2 regions of the Lonsdalea populi genome follow, and region 2 is predicted to be linked to the other one. Evidence: riboswitches for the same ligand, from Rfam matches in the RefSeq annotation. Region 2 holds a riboswitch; the other holds the start of a gene.
What was found. Region 2 has a riboswitch for thiamine pyrophosphate ahead of thiC (phosphomethylpyrimidine synthase ThiC). Riboswitches for the same ligand answer to the same signal wherever they lie in the genome.
Positions count from the first base shown of each region.

Region 1: linked by a shared signal. The riboswitch ahead of thiM (hydroxyethylthiazole kinase) and the one ahead of thiC (phosphomethylpyrimidine synthase ThiC) in region 2 are both predicted to bind thiamine pyrophosphate.

Region 1 is NZ_CP065534.1:2,670,994-2,677,084, reverse strand. Features, by position in the region: gene I6N93_RS11730 (PTS mannitol transporter subunit IICBA) at 1-238, shown strand, start outside; gene I6N93_RS11725 (mannitol-1-phosphate 5-dehydrogenase) at 310-1,455, shown strand; gene I6N93_RS11720 (MltR family transcriptional regulator) at 1,574-2,104, shown strand; TPP riboswitch at 2,339-2,435, shown strand; gene thiM (hydroxyethylthiazole kinase) at 2,471-3,265, shown strand; gene thiD (bifunctional hydroxymethylpyrimidine kinase/phosphomethylpyrimidine kinase) at 3,262-4,065, shown strand; gene psiE (phosphate-starvation-inducible protein PsiE) at 4,248-4,655, shown strand; gene yegS (lipid kinase YegS) at 4,677-5,579, opposite strand; gene trhP (prephenate-dependent tRNA uridine(34) hydroxylase TrhP) at 5,900-6,091, opposite strand, start outside.
Region 2 is NZ_CP065534.1:3,595,781-3,601,871, forward strand. Features, by position in the region: gene nfi (deoxyribonuclease V) at 1-443, opposite strand, end outside; gene hemE (uroporphyrinogen decarboxylase) at 440-1,513, opposite strand; gene nudC (NAD(+) diphosphatase) at 1,629-2,402, opposite strand; TPP riboswitch at 2,776-2,892, shown strand; gene thiC (phosphomethylpyrimidine synthase ThiC) at 3,001-4,917, shown strand; gene thiE (thiamine phosphate synthase) at 4,917-5,561, shown strand; gene I6N93_RS15955 (HesA/MoeB/ThiF family protein) at 5,563-6,091, shown strand, end outside.

The DNA of each region.
Region 1 (6,091 bases), 920 kb from region 2:
CCGCGTCCTGCGCACCGGCGTCGTGATTTGCCAATATCCGCAAGGGGTGCGGTTCGGCTCCGAGCCGGACGACGTCGCGCGGTTGGTGATTGGGATTGCGGCCCGCAATAACGAACATGTTCAGGTGATTGCGCATCTGACCAACGCCCTGAATGACGACGGCATTATCGAGCGGCTGACGGAAACCCGCAGCGTGCAAGAGATGCTGGAGCTGCTCTCCGGCGAACGCGTGGCGTAAGGTCACTGGACCGGCGTTCGACCGGTCCGTGCGTTCTGCTTAACGGTTTTGACAAGATATCGAGGTCTATAATGAAAGCGATTCATTTTGGTGCAGGCAATATCGGTCGTGGTTTCATCGGCAAACTCCTGGCGGACGCCAAGTCCGAGCTCATTTTCGCCGACGTCAATCAGCCGCTGGTGGATCAACTGGCCCATCAGCAGCAGTACGAAGTACATGTCGTCGGAGAGGCGTCGCGCGTTGAACGGGTAAACCGCGTCAGCGCGGTGCACAGCGGCAGCCCCGACGCCATTAACGAAATCGCCCGAGCGGACATCATCACCACCGCCGTCGGGCCGCAGGTGCTGAGTAAGATTGCGGGCACGTTGGCACAGGGGCTGATTGCACGGCATGAGCGCGGCAATCAGCAGCCCCTGAATATCATCGCCTGCGAAAACATGGTGCGCGGCACCAGCCAGCTCCGTCAGCATGTCATGGCGGTGTTGCCCGAAGCGTTGCACGCGTGGGTCGACGAGCATGTGGGCTTTGTGGATTCGGCCGTGGACCGCATCGTGCCGCCCAGCGCCGCGGCGAACGACGATTCGCTGGAGGTGACGGTCGAAACGTTCAGCGAATGGATTGTCGACAGCACGCAGTTCAAGGGCGATCTGCCGGTTATCGCCGGGATGGAGCCTACCGCCAACCTGATGGCTTATGTCGAGCGCAAGTTGTTTACGCTCAATACCGGCCACGCAATTACCGCGTATCTTGGGTGTCTGGCGGGTTACCGGACGATCCGCGAAGCGATACTCGACGACGCGGTGCGCGCGGTGGTGAAAGGTGCGATGCAGGAAAGCGGCGCGGTGCTGATCAAACGCTACGGTTTCGATCCGGCGCAGCATGCAGCGTATATCGACAAGATCCTCAGCCGTTTCGAGAATCCGTATCTGCATGACGACGTAGAACGCGTGGGCCGCCAGCCGCTGCGTAAACTGGGTGAAGGCGATCGGTTAATCCGGCCGCTGCGCGGTACGCTGGAATACGGGCTGCCGCATCGTAACCTGCTGATCGGCATCGCCGCGGCGCTGAAATACCGTAGCGTTGAGGATGTGCAGGCGCGTGAAATGACGGCGCTGATAGATGCGAACGGCGTTGAAAAGGCGCTGGTTCAGATCGCCGGACTGGAAGATCGCCCCGAGGTTGTCACGCAGGTGGCAGCGTTGTATCACTCTCTGTAACGCAAGGTGAAAAACGATACTGATGCCAGAACAGCGTTATTTTCCCGAAGGTAAACGTCGGGTAGAGACTACCGAGCCGCACTCGGCGCAGAAAAAGGTGCCGCAACCCCAGACGGGGATGGAAGACGCGCAGGCGTTCGAAAGTCACATTCTTGAACGCCTGAATGCCAGACCGACCGTGCCGGGGTTTATCCAGGCGGCGGTCGAACTTCTGGCCGAGGCGATTGACCATCTGGTCCTGCAAGCGTTCCGTAAGGATGATTATGCCGTTAAATATGCCGTGGAACCGCTGTTGGAAGGCAGCGGCCCGCTGTCAGCGCTGCCGGTTCGCCTCAAGCTGATCTACGCACTGGGCGTTATCAGCCGAGACGAGTATGAAGACGTTGAACTGTTGTTGGCGTTAAACAATGAGCTGGAGCATAACGGGCAAAGCTACCGTTTCACCGATGATGAAATTCTGGGGCCGGTCAGCATGCTGCATGGTATTACGCCGCTGCCGCCTCAGTTCAACTCGCATTTACCGGAAGATGGGGTGGACACCTCGCTGCTGGAGATGCAAAAACAGCGCTATCAGCAGCGCATCCGGTCCTCGCTGGTGTTGTGCATTACGGATCTGGTCTCGCGCCTGTACCACAAGACGGCTTTCTGACCGGCGTCATGCCGGGAGAGCCGTTCTCGCTGAGGATGAAATACCGACGCCGTGAAATCCGTGCGGCGTCGGTCCTCTTTTTGAATCTTACCGGTTATGCCGGTAGTCCTTTCTTCCCGCTTCATCCCTCCTTTTCTTGCTTCCGATCTTCGCGCTACACCGTTTTGACTCTTGCCGACGCGCCGTGATGGCAGACCGTCGTTGACCTTTGCGCCGCCAGGCCGAATAATCATGAACGTTGACTCGGGGTGCCCTTCCATATGAAGGCTGAGAAAGACCCGTACCACCTGATCTGGATAATGCCAGCGTAGGGAAGTCATGGAGTCTCACCGGCTCCCGCCTTCTTGATCGCCGGTTGGGAGACTTATGAATACTCGACCTGTGCCGTTCCCGTCCGCGCTTGCGGCGGATTCTCTGAAACACTTTCACCGCCGTTCCCCTCTGATTCACTGTCTGACCAATGATGTCGTGCAAAGCCTTACCGCCAATGTGCTGCTGGCGCTGGGCGCGTCGCCCGCGATGGTGGTGGAGCGCAGCGAAGCCGCGCAGTTCAGCACGTGGGCGGATGCGTTGCTGATCAATGTCGGCACGCTGGAACCGGTCCGGGCAGACGCCATGCGGTTTGCCGTGGCGAGCGCCAATCGGGCTAATCGCCCCTGGGTGCTGGACCCGGTCGCCGTCGGGGCGCTGACTTTTCGCAGCGACTTCGCCCGTGAACTTCTTGCGCTGCGGCCTGCTGCCTTACGCGGTAACGCTTCAGAAATTCTGGCGCTGTCCGGCGCCGCCTCGCAGGGGCGCGGGGTAGATAGCGGCAACACCTCGCTGGCCGCTCTGCCAGCGGCGCGGGAGCTTGCCCGCCGCTGGTCCGTTTGCGTGGCGGTGACCGGCGAGGTGGATTACGTCACCGACGGCGAGCGTGACTGGGCGGTGGCGGGCGGGGATTGGCTGATGACCCGCGTCGTCGGGACCGGCTGCGCGTTGTCGGCGGTGGTGGCGGGATTTTGTGCGCTGCCGGGCGATCGCCTGCAGCATATCGCCGCCGCCTGTGCGGTAATGTCCGAATGCGGGCAGCGTGCCGCCGAAGGCGCGACCGGTCCCGGCAGTTTTGTGCCGCGGTTTCTCGACCAGCTGTTTACGGCGGCGGAGGCGGCCGCAAAATGAAACGCATTAACGCATTGACGATTGCCGGCACCGATCCCAGCGGCGGCGCGGGTATTCAGGCCGACCTGAAAACGTTCTCCGCGCTCGAAGCTTATGGTGCCAGCGTGGTGACGGCGCTGGTGGCTCAAAACACGCGCGGCGTGCAGTCGGTCTGTCGCATCGAACCCGCCTTTGTCGGCGCTCAACTCGACTCGGTGCTCAGCGATGTGCGGATAGACAGCGTCAAAATCGGCATGCTGGCCGAGGCGGATATTGTGGAGGTCGTCGCCGAACGGCTGATCCGCTATCCGGTGCCGTTCGTGGTGCTGGATACGGTGATGTTGGCGAAAAGCGGCGATCCGCTGCTGCAACCGCAGGCGATCAAATCGCTGCGTCAACGGCTGCTGCCGCAGGTTTCGATCATTACGCCGAATTTGCCGGAAGCGGCGGCGTTGCTGGCGCGTCCGGTCGCTGAGAATGAAAACGAGATGCGGGAGCAGGGCGAAGCGCTGCTCGCGTTGGGCTGTCAGGCTGTGTTGATGAAGGGTGGCCATCTTGCCGGCAGCGAAAGTCCGGATTGGTTGTTCGCCACCGGGGAGCCGCCGCAGCGTTTCTCGGCGCAGAGAGTCAATACCCGCCATACTCATGGTACGGGCTGCACGCTATCGGCGGCGTTGGCGGCATTGCGTCCCCGTTGTAACGACTGGTCGGCCTGCGTGACCGCCGCCAAAGCCTATCTGCAAGGGGCCTTACAACAGGCGGATACGCTGGAAGTCGGTCAAGGAATCGGGCCGGTGCATCATTTTTACCGCTGGTGGTGATGCCTATCTCTGCGGAAGATGAAATTTACATGGACAGTCTCAGGGGCTACCGGTAATTTTGTGACCGGCGTCAGGTTTTTCCGGCCGATTCACGACGTCCGCGGGGGAAGCCGCACACAGCAATAGCAGTCTGCCGCCGGCGTAGATGCAGAAAAAATGAAGGATGGTTAGGAGTCATGTACATGGCAGGTTCAACGCGTTCGATCATGATCGCCAAAGGGTTACAAACGATACTCAATATAGGTTTACTGGCTCTCGCTATTATTCTGGTGGTGTTTTTGGGTAAAGAGACGCTGCATCTGGCGAAGGCATTGATGGTCAGCAGTGAAAGGGATTCCACTTACCTGTTGATTGAAAGTCTGGTGGTGTATTTTCTGTATTTCGAATTTATTGCGTTGATCGTGAAGTATTTTGAGTCGGGATACCATTTCCCGCTGCGCTATTTTGTCTATATCGGGATCACCGCCATCGTGCGGCTGATTATCGTCGACCACAAAAATCCCACCTATACCCTGATCTACGCAGGCGCGATTTTGATCCTGGTAGTGACCTTGTATCTGGCGAACAGTCAGCGCCTTCGACGCGAATAGCGGTATCTCGGCCCCGGTCGACTACTCGCGCAGCAGCGGGCAAGGGCTGGGGAAACGGCAGCGCAGCGCTGCCGGCACCACCTCGATACGAAAGTGTTTATCGGTCAGCGGCTCGCCATCCAGGTTAAACGTCATCTCATTCGGCGCGGTGACTTCCAGCCACGGCAGGGCGGTCGTGATCATGTTGGGATTCTCGCCGCCCGACATCAGGGCCTGCATCATATTCGGCAACAGCTCCTTCGCCGACAACACGCGCAGTTGCAGCAGTCCGTCATTCAATACCGCCTCCGGACACAGTTGCTGTCCGCCTCCGGCCTGACGACCATTGCCGATGGCGATGACCAGCATATCGCCCTCCCAGTCAAAATCCGGACCTTTGACCTGACAGCGTTCGGCCTTCAGCATGTCGATGCGCAGCAGCGCGTTTAGTACATAGGCCGCGCCGCCCAGGGCAGATTTCATGGCGGCGGGGGTTTCGGTGGTGATGCGGGTAGCGAAGCCGCCGGTCGCCACATTGATAAAGTAGTGGCGGTCGTTGACCTGAGCCAGATCGATAGCGGTGGCGCGGCCCAGTATCGCCAGCCGCAGCGCCTGCTGCAGGTCGGCCGGAATCCGGCAGCTGGCGGCGAGATCGTTGGCCGTGCCCAGCGGCACAATCCCCAGGCAGGGGCGGTGTTCCGCTTCCTGATGCGCCAGCGCCACCGCGACTTCATTGATGGTGCCGTCGCCGCCGGCGGCGATCACGTTGTCCGCCTCTAGCGCCATTGCCTCTTGGATATAGCGCAACGCATCGCCGTGCTCCCACGTAACGCGTAGGTGCAGAGAATAACCTTCTTCGCGCAGGGTTTTCACCGCCTGACGCAGCTCGTCATTTTGGCTGCTTTTGCCGTTTAAAATGATAAGAGATTGTGGTTTTTGCGCCATGTCGGCGTACTCCCTGAAAAGACCTTGAGGAAACCGAAAATGGGGCGAACCTACACAGAGCGCCTCCGAAAATAGTGTAGTCAGCGTAGCAGAAAAGCGTGGCGCGGGGGCAGTGGATACGTGACGGGGAAACGAAGAAAAGAAAAAGCCAGCTCAAGGGAGATTGAGCTGGCGAAGGAGGTGGTTCCTGGTCGCGTAACTACGCTTATTTTTCGTTCTGTATTTTCTCAGCGGTGGAATAGTAACCTACCGCATCTACCATTGATGTGATCCAATTCTAAAAAACGTCAAAACAGTTTCCTGCTCTGACTGCCGGCACCTTATTTGGCGTGAGGATTACGGGTACTGGTCCCCGGCAGATTGCGCAGCAGCAATGCATATTCCAGCGAGATGTCTTCCGGCACGGGCAGGTAGACGATATGGCCGTTGCCCGGTGCGATGTCGGTAGTCTGACCTTTACCATTCTGCATCCCTTCAATCGTGAACTGCACGTTGCCGCCCGGCGTCATCAT
Region 2 (6,091 bases):
CCGATGTCGGCATCCAGCGCAGCATAGTGGCCACATAGGCGGCTTTTGGCCACGCCGATGGTAGGCACATCGACCATCAGCCCAAAATGGCTGGCGACGCCCAGGCGGCGAGGATGGGAAATACCATGACCGTCCACAAACAGCAGATCCGGCGGGTGACGCAGTGATCCCCACGCGGCCATCAGCGCGGGAGCCTCGCGAAAAGAGAGCAGTCCCGGAATATAAGGCATCGTCGTCGGGATACGCGCTATCTGATACTCCACCAGCGCCAGCGACGGATACGCCAATACGGCAATCGCCGCCCGGGTCACCGTGCCCTCCTGCTCAAACCCGACGTCCGCGCCGGCAATCAACGCCGGCTGTTTGAACGGGAGCGCATCATGACGGATGACCTGAGCCGCCTTGATTAACTGTTCCGCCCGTAGAGACTGAGTGTCGATCATGCCTTCTCCTGGTGATAAGGCCGGGACAGGCGATGCACCGCGTCCACGAACGCCCCGGCGTGTTCCGGCGGCACATCCTGATGGATGCCGTGACCAAGGTTGAACACGTGGCCGTTGCCCGGACCAAAACCGTCCAGAATGGCGGCGACTTCCTGTTCGATACGCGCAGGGGGAGCATAAAGCATGGACGGATCCATATTGCCCTGCAGAGCAACCTTATCGCCCACGCGACGACGGGCGTCGGCGATATCCGTTGTCCAGTCCAGACCCAACGCGTCGCAGCCTGTTTCCACCATCGCCTCCAGCCACTGCCCGCCGCCTTTGGTGAACAGCGTCACCGGTACACGGCGGCCCTCATGCTCACGCAGCAGGCCATCGACGATCTTATGCATGTAATGCAGCGAAAATTCGCGATAATCGCGACCGCTGAGCGCGCCGCCCCAGGTATCGAAAATCATGACCGCCTGAGCGCCCGCTTTGATTTGTGCGTTCAGGTAAAGGATGACGCTGCCCGCCAGTTTGTCCAACAACAGATGCAGCGTGCGGGGTTCGGCGAACAGCATTTTTTTGATAATGGTAAACGCCTTGCTGCTACCACCTTCGACCATATAGGTGGCCAACGTCCACGGGCTGCCCGAGAAGCCGATCAGCGGTACTTCGCCCGCCAGATTGCGACGGATGGTTCGTACGGCGTTCATCACGTAGCCCAGTTCCTGTTCCGGATCGGGGATCGGCAACGCCGCGACGTCGGCATGGCTTCTGAGCGGATGACGAAAACGCGGACCTTCGCCCGCTTCAAAATAAAGTCCCAATCCCATCGCATCCGGGATCGTCAGAATATCGGAGAACAGAATGGCCGCGTCCAGCGCATAGCGGCGCAGCGGCTGCAGCGTTACTTCGCAGGCCAGCTCGGCATTCTTGCACAACGACATAAAATCTCCGGCCTGAGCGCGCGTCGCTTTATATTCCGGCAGATAACGACCAGCCTGACGCATCATCCAAACAGGCGTGACATCAACAGGCTGACGTAACAGAGCGCGTAAATAGCGATCGTTTTTAAGGTCGGTCATGATCTTTTCCTTTTGGCGCCTGAACGGCAGGCGCGCAGGTCGCTGTGGTCTGGGTATTTCAGGCGGCAGTGTAGCGGGTTGATTCCCCTCAGGCTACACGCATGACGCAGACGGATTAGCCGTCGGCTTCACGGCACATCACCACCGTATCTTCTATCAGGCGGCGCGCCACGGTTCCCGGCGGCGGCAGGATTGGCAGTTTGTCGTAACGGAACCAGGCGGCATCGCGGAGCTCGGAGGGATCGTGACGCAGTTCGCCGTCGGCATACTCCGCAATATAGGCCATCATCAGAGAATGGGGGAACGGCCAGGGCTGAGAACTCACATATTGGAGATTTTTAATGCGAATATTGCTCTCTTCCATGACTTCTCGGGCTACGGCCTGTTCAAGCGTTTCACCCAGCTCGACGAACCCGGCCAGCGCGGTGTACATATTGCCCCGGTGGCGGACATGCTGCGCCAGTAAAATTTCGCTGCCGCGGCGGATCGCGACGATGACGCAGGGCGCAATCTGCGGATAGTAGCGCTCCCGGCAGTGGCCGCACAGGCAGGCCAGCTCGGTTTTGCTGTGGTGCATCTCATGACCGCAGTAGCCGCAGAAACGGTGGGCGCGATAAAACTCGGCCAGCTGAACTCCCCGGCCGGCCAACTGAAACAGCCCGCCCTCCACGTCCAGCAGTTGGCGCAGCGATCCCATCTCTTCAGGCATCGTCTGGCGCACCAGCCAGACAGGCTCGCCCTGCCATTCACCGATTCGGCGTGCGGGACACGTTTTCAGTCCCCATTGGGTGGAACAACCTTGCGGTAATCTCCCCTGAGGCAGCCAAATCTGATGGTTCTCGCTGACAACCCACCAGCCGTGCTCTTCACCTGTTAACGTTACTTCCATCTTTTCTTTCGCCCTCTGTCACCGAGTCTATGGCTATGATGTGTAGATATAGACAACATTAATGCATATAAATCAGACGCTCTACGCTTTAGCACAATACCACGCCATGGAAACTCGTTCCGTCGTTCTCTCTCCTCGCCGCTTTCAATCCGCAATCATGTATTTCGGTGACATTGCCCGCAAGAAGGATGATTTATCGCATATTTTGCGAAAAATAAGGCCACTGTCAGCAACAGGCATTTTCTATCGTTCTGACGCTGGCTGTCCTGCCGAAGACCTGCCCGTTGACCTCGCCCGTCGCCGATCCCGCCTTTGACAGCGACGTGTTGCCAGCATAAAGTGTAGGCGATTGACTTCGCCCAACTCACCGGGCGTCATCTTGTCGGAGTGCCCAGCGTTGCGGTAACGTGTGCGGGCTGAGACCGTTAATTCGGGATCCGCGGAACCTGATCAGGTTAAAACCTGCGAAGGGAACAAGAGTAATTTTTATCCTTTTCCCCAGACAAAATCGTCAGCCCCGGGGAAAAAGAAACGTCTCCATTACTCCATCCGAACTCCAGACAAGCAATGTTTCCTTTTAGCCAAACAGGAATTTGCTATGTCTACAGAAAAGAAATCGTCAGGACGCCGCGAGCAACGCGCCTCCGCACAACGTTTTATCGACGAGGTGCGGGGCACCGCCTTTCCGCAATCACGGCGCATTTATCTGACCGGCTCACGGCCGGATATTCGCGTCCCTCTGCGCGAAATTCAACTCAGTCCTACGCTGCTCGGGGGAAACAGGGAAGCGCCTCGCTACGAACCGAATGAACCCATACCGGTCTACGACACCGCCGGACCTTATGGCGATCCCGAAGCCGTCCCCGATGTTCGCCGCGGACTGGCTCGTATGAGAACCTCCTGGATCGAAGAGCGCGGCGACACCGAACAATTAGCCCAGCTCAGTTCCGGATTTACCCAACAACGTCTGGCCGATGCCGGTCTGGACCACCTGCGCTTCGAACATCTTCCCCAGCCCCGCCGTGCCCAACCCGGTCAACGGGTGTCCCAGTTGCACTACGCCCGCCGGGGGATCATCACGCCGGAAATGGAGTTCGTCGCCCTACGGGAAAACATGGGCCGCGAGCGGGTGTCGAGTCAAACGCTGCGTCGCCAGCATCCCGGCCAGAGTTTCGGCGCCCATCTGCCGCAGGTCATCACGCCCGAGTTTGTTCGTCAGGAAGTGGCCGCCGGGCGCGCAATCATCCCCGCCAATATTAACCATCCAGAATCCGAGCCCATGATTATCGGCCGCAATTTTCTGGTGAAGGTGAACGCCAATATCGGCAATTCGGCGGTCACCTCCTCGATTGAGGAGGAGGTCGAAAAGCTGGTGTGGTCCACCCGCTGGGGAGCCGATACCGTAATGGACCTTTCTACCGGCCGCTATATCCATGAAACGCGCGAGTGGATCTTGCGCAATAGTCCGGTGCCTATTGGGACAGTGCCGATTTATCAGGCGCTGGAGAAGGTCAACGGCGTCGCGGAAAACCTGACCTGGGAGATGTTCCGCGACACTCTGCTGGAGCAGGCCGAACAGGGCGTCGATTACTTCACCATCCACGCCGGCGTGCTGCTGCGCTATGTGCCGATGACCGCGAAACGCCTGACCGGCATCGTCTCACGCGGCGGCTCCATCATGGCGAAATGGTGTCTGTCGCATCACAAAGAGAGCTTCCTGTACGAGCACTTCCGCGAGATATGTGAAATATGCAGCGCTTACGATATCGCGCTTTCGCTGGGCGACGGCCTGCGCCCCGGCTCGATTCAGGACGCCAACGACGAGGCGCAGTTCGCCGAACTGCATACCCTGGGCGAACTGACCCACATCGCCTGGGAGTACGACGTTCAGGTGATGATTGAAGGTCCCGGTCATGTGCCGATGCAGATGATCCGCCGCAATATGACCGAAGAGCTGGAGCACTGCCACGAAGCGCCTTTTTATACTCTCGGCCCGCTCACCACGGATATCGCGCCGGGCTATGACCACTTCACCTCCGGCATCGGCGCCGCCATGATCGGCTGGTTCGGTTGCGCGATGTTGTGTTACGTGACGCCGAAAGAGCATCTTGGGCTGCCGAACAAAGAGGATGTCAAACAGGGGCTGATTACCTACAAGATCGCCGCGCACGCCGCAGATCTGGCGAAAGGCCATCCAGGAGCGCAGATCCGCGACAACGCGATGTCGAAAGCCCGCTTCGAATTTCGCTGGGAGGACCAATTCAATCTGGCCTTGGATCCGGAAACGGCGCGGGCCTATCACGACGAAACGCTGCCGCAGGAATCCGGCAAGGTGGCCCACTTCTGCTCCATGTGCGGCCCGAAGTTCTGCTCCATGAAAATTTCTCAGGAGGTACGGGACTACGCCGCGAGACAACAGGTGGACGCCCAGCCGATTGAGGTCGGCATGGCGCAGATGTCGGCCGAATTCCGCGCTCACGGCGGCGAACTGTATGTCCCGCAGGAGGAGGCCTGATGAGCGCCCCCCTGCTTTCGTTTCCCAGCGAGGAATCACGGCTGGGGCTCTACCCTGTCGTCGACAGCGTGCAGTGGATCGAGCGATTGCTCAGTGTGGGCGTGAAGACCCTGCAACTGAGGATCAAAGACCAGCCTGAATCTCAAATGGAGCCAGAGGTGATCAAGGCGATCGCCCTCGCCCGCCGCTATCAGGCGCGTCTGTTTATCAACGATGACTGGCAACTGGCCATCAAGCACCAGGCCTACGGCGTCCATCTCGGTCAGGAGGATCTGGATAACGCCGATCTGAGCGCCATCCGGCGCGCCGGACTGCGGCTGGGTGTCTCAACCCATGATGATAACGAGCTGGCGCGCGCCGTCGCTATCGCGCCTTCCTACATCGCGCTGGGGCATATTTTCCCGACGCAGACCAAAGCGATGCCGTCGGCGCCGCAGGGACTGGCCGAACTGGCGCGTCATATCAGTGAACTGGCGGGACGCTTCCCCACGGTCGCTATCGGCGGCATCAGCATCGAACGGGTGCCTTCCGTGCTGGCGACAGGCGTCGGCAGCATCGCCGTCGTGAGCGCCATCACTCAGGCGGCGGACTGGCGACAGGCGACCGCGACCTTGCTGCGCCTGATCGAAAAGCGGGAGGCGTAACATGCTGAACGATCAGGCCTTTATGCGTTACAGCCGCCAGCTGTTGCTGGAAGATATCGGTCCCGTTGGTCAGCAGCGGCTGGCTGACGCCACCGTGTTGCAAGTCGGTCTCGGCGGTCTGGGCGCGCCTTGTGCGCTCTATCTGGCGGCCGCAGGCGTCGGCAGGCTGCTGCTGGCGGATCATGACACGCTGCATATCTCCAACCTGCAACGCCAGGTGCTCTATCGCACTGAGGATATCGCGCAACCTAAAGCGATTCTGGCTCAGAGTCAGCTGTTGGCGCTGAACCCGGACATCGCGATCGAAGCGTTACAGTCGCGATTGGAAGGCGAAGCGCTGGCTGAAGCGGTCAGCCGCGTCGACCTGGTGCTGGACTGTAGCGACAACATGGCGACGCGCCATGCCGTCAACGCCGCCTGCGTCCGGGCTGAAAAACCGTTAGTCAGCGCCAGCGCCGTCGGCTTCGGCGGCCAATTGCTCGTGCTGACGCCCCCCTATCTTCACGGCTGCTACGCCTGCCTTTATCCGG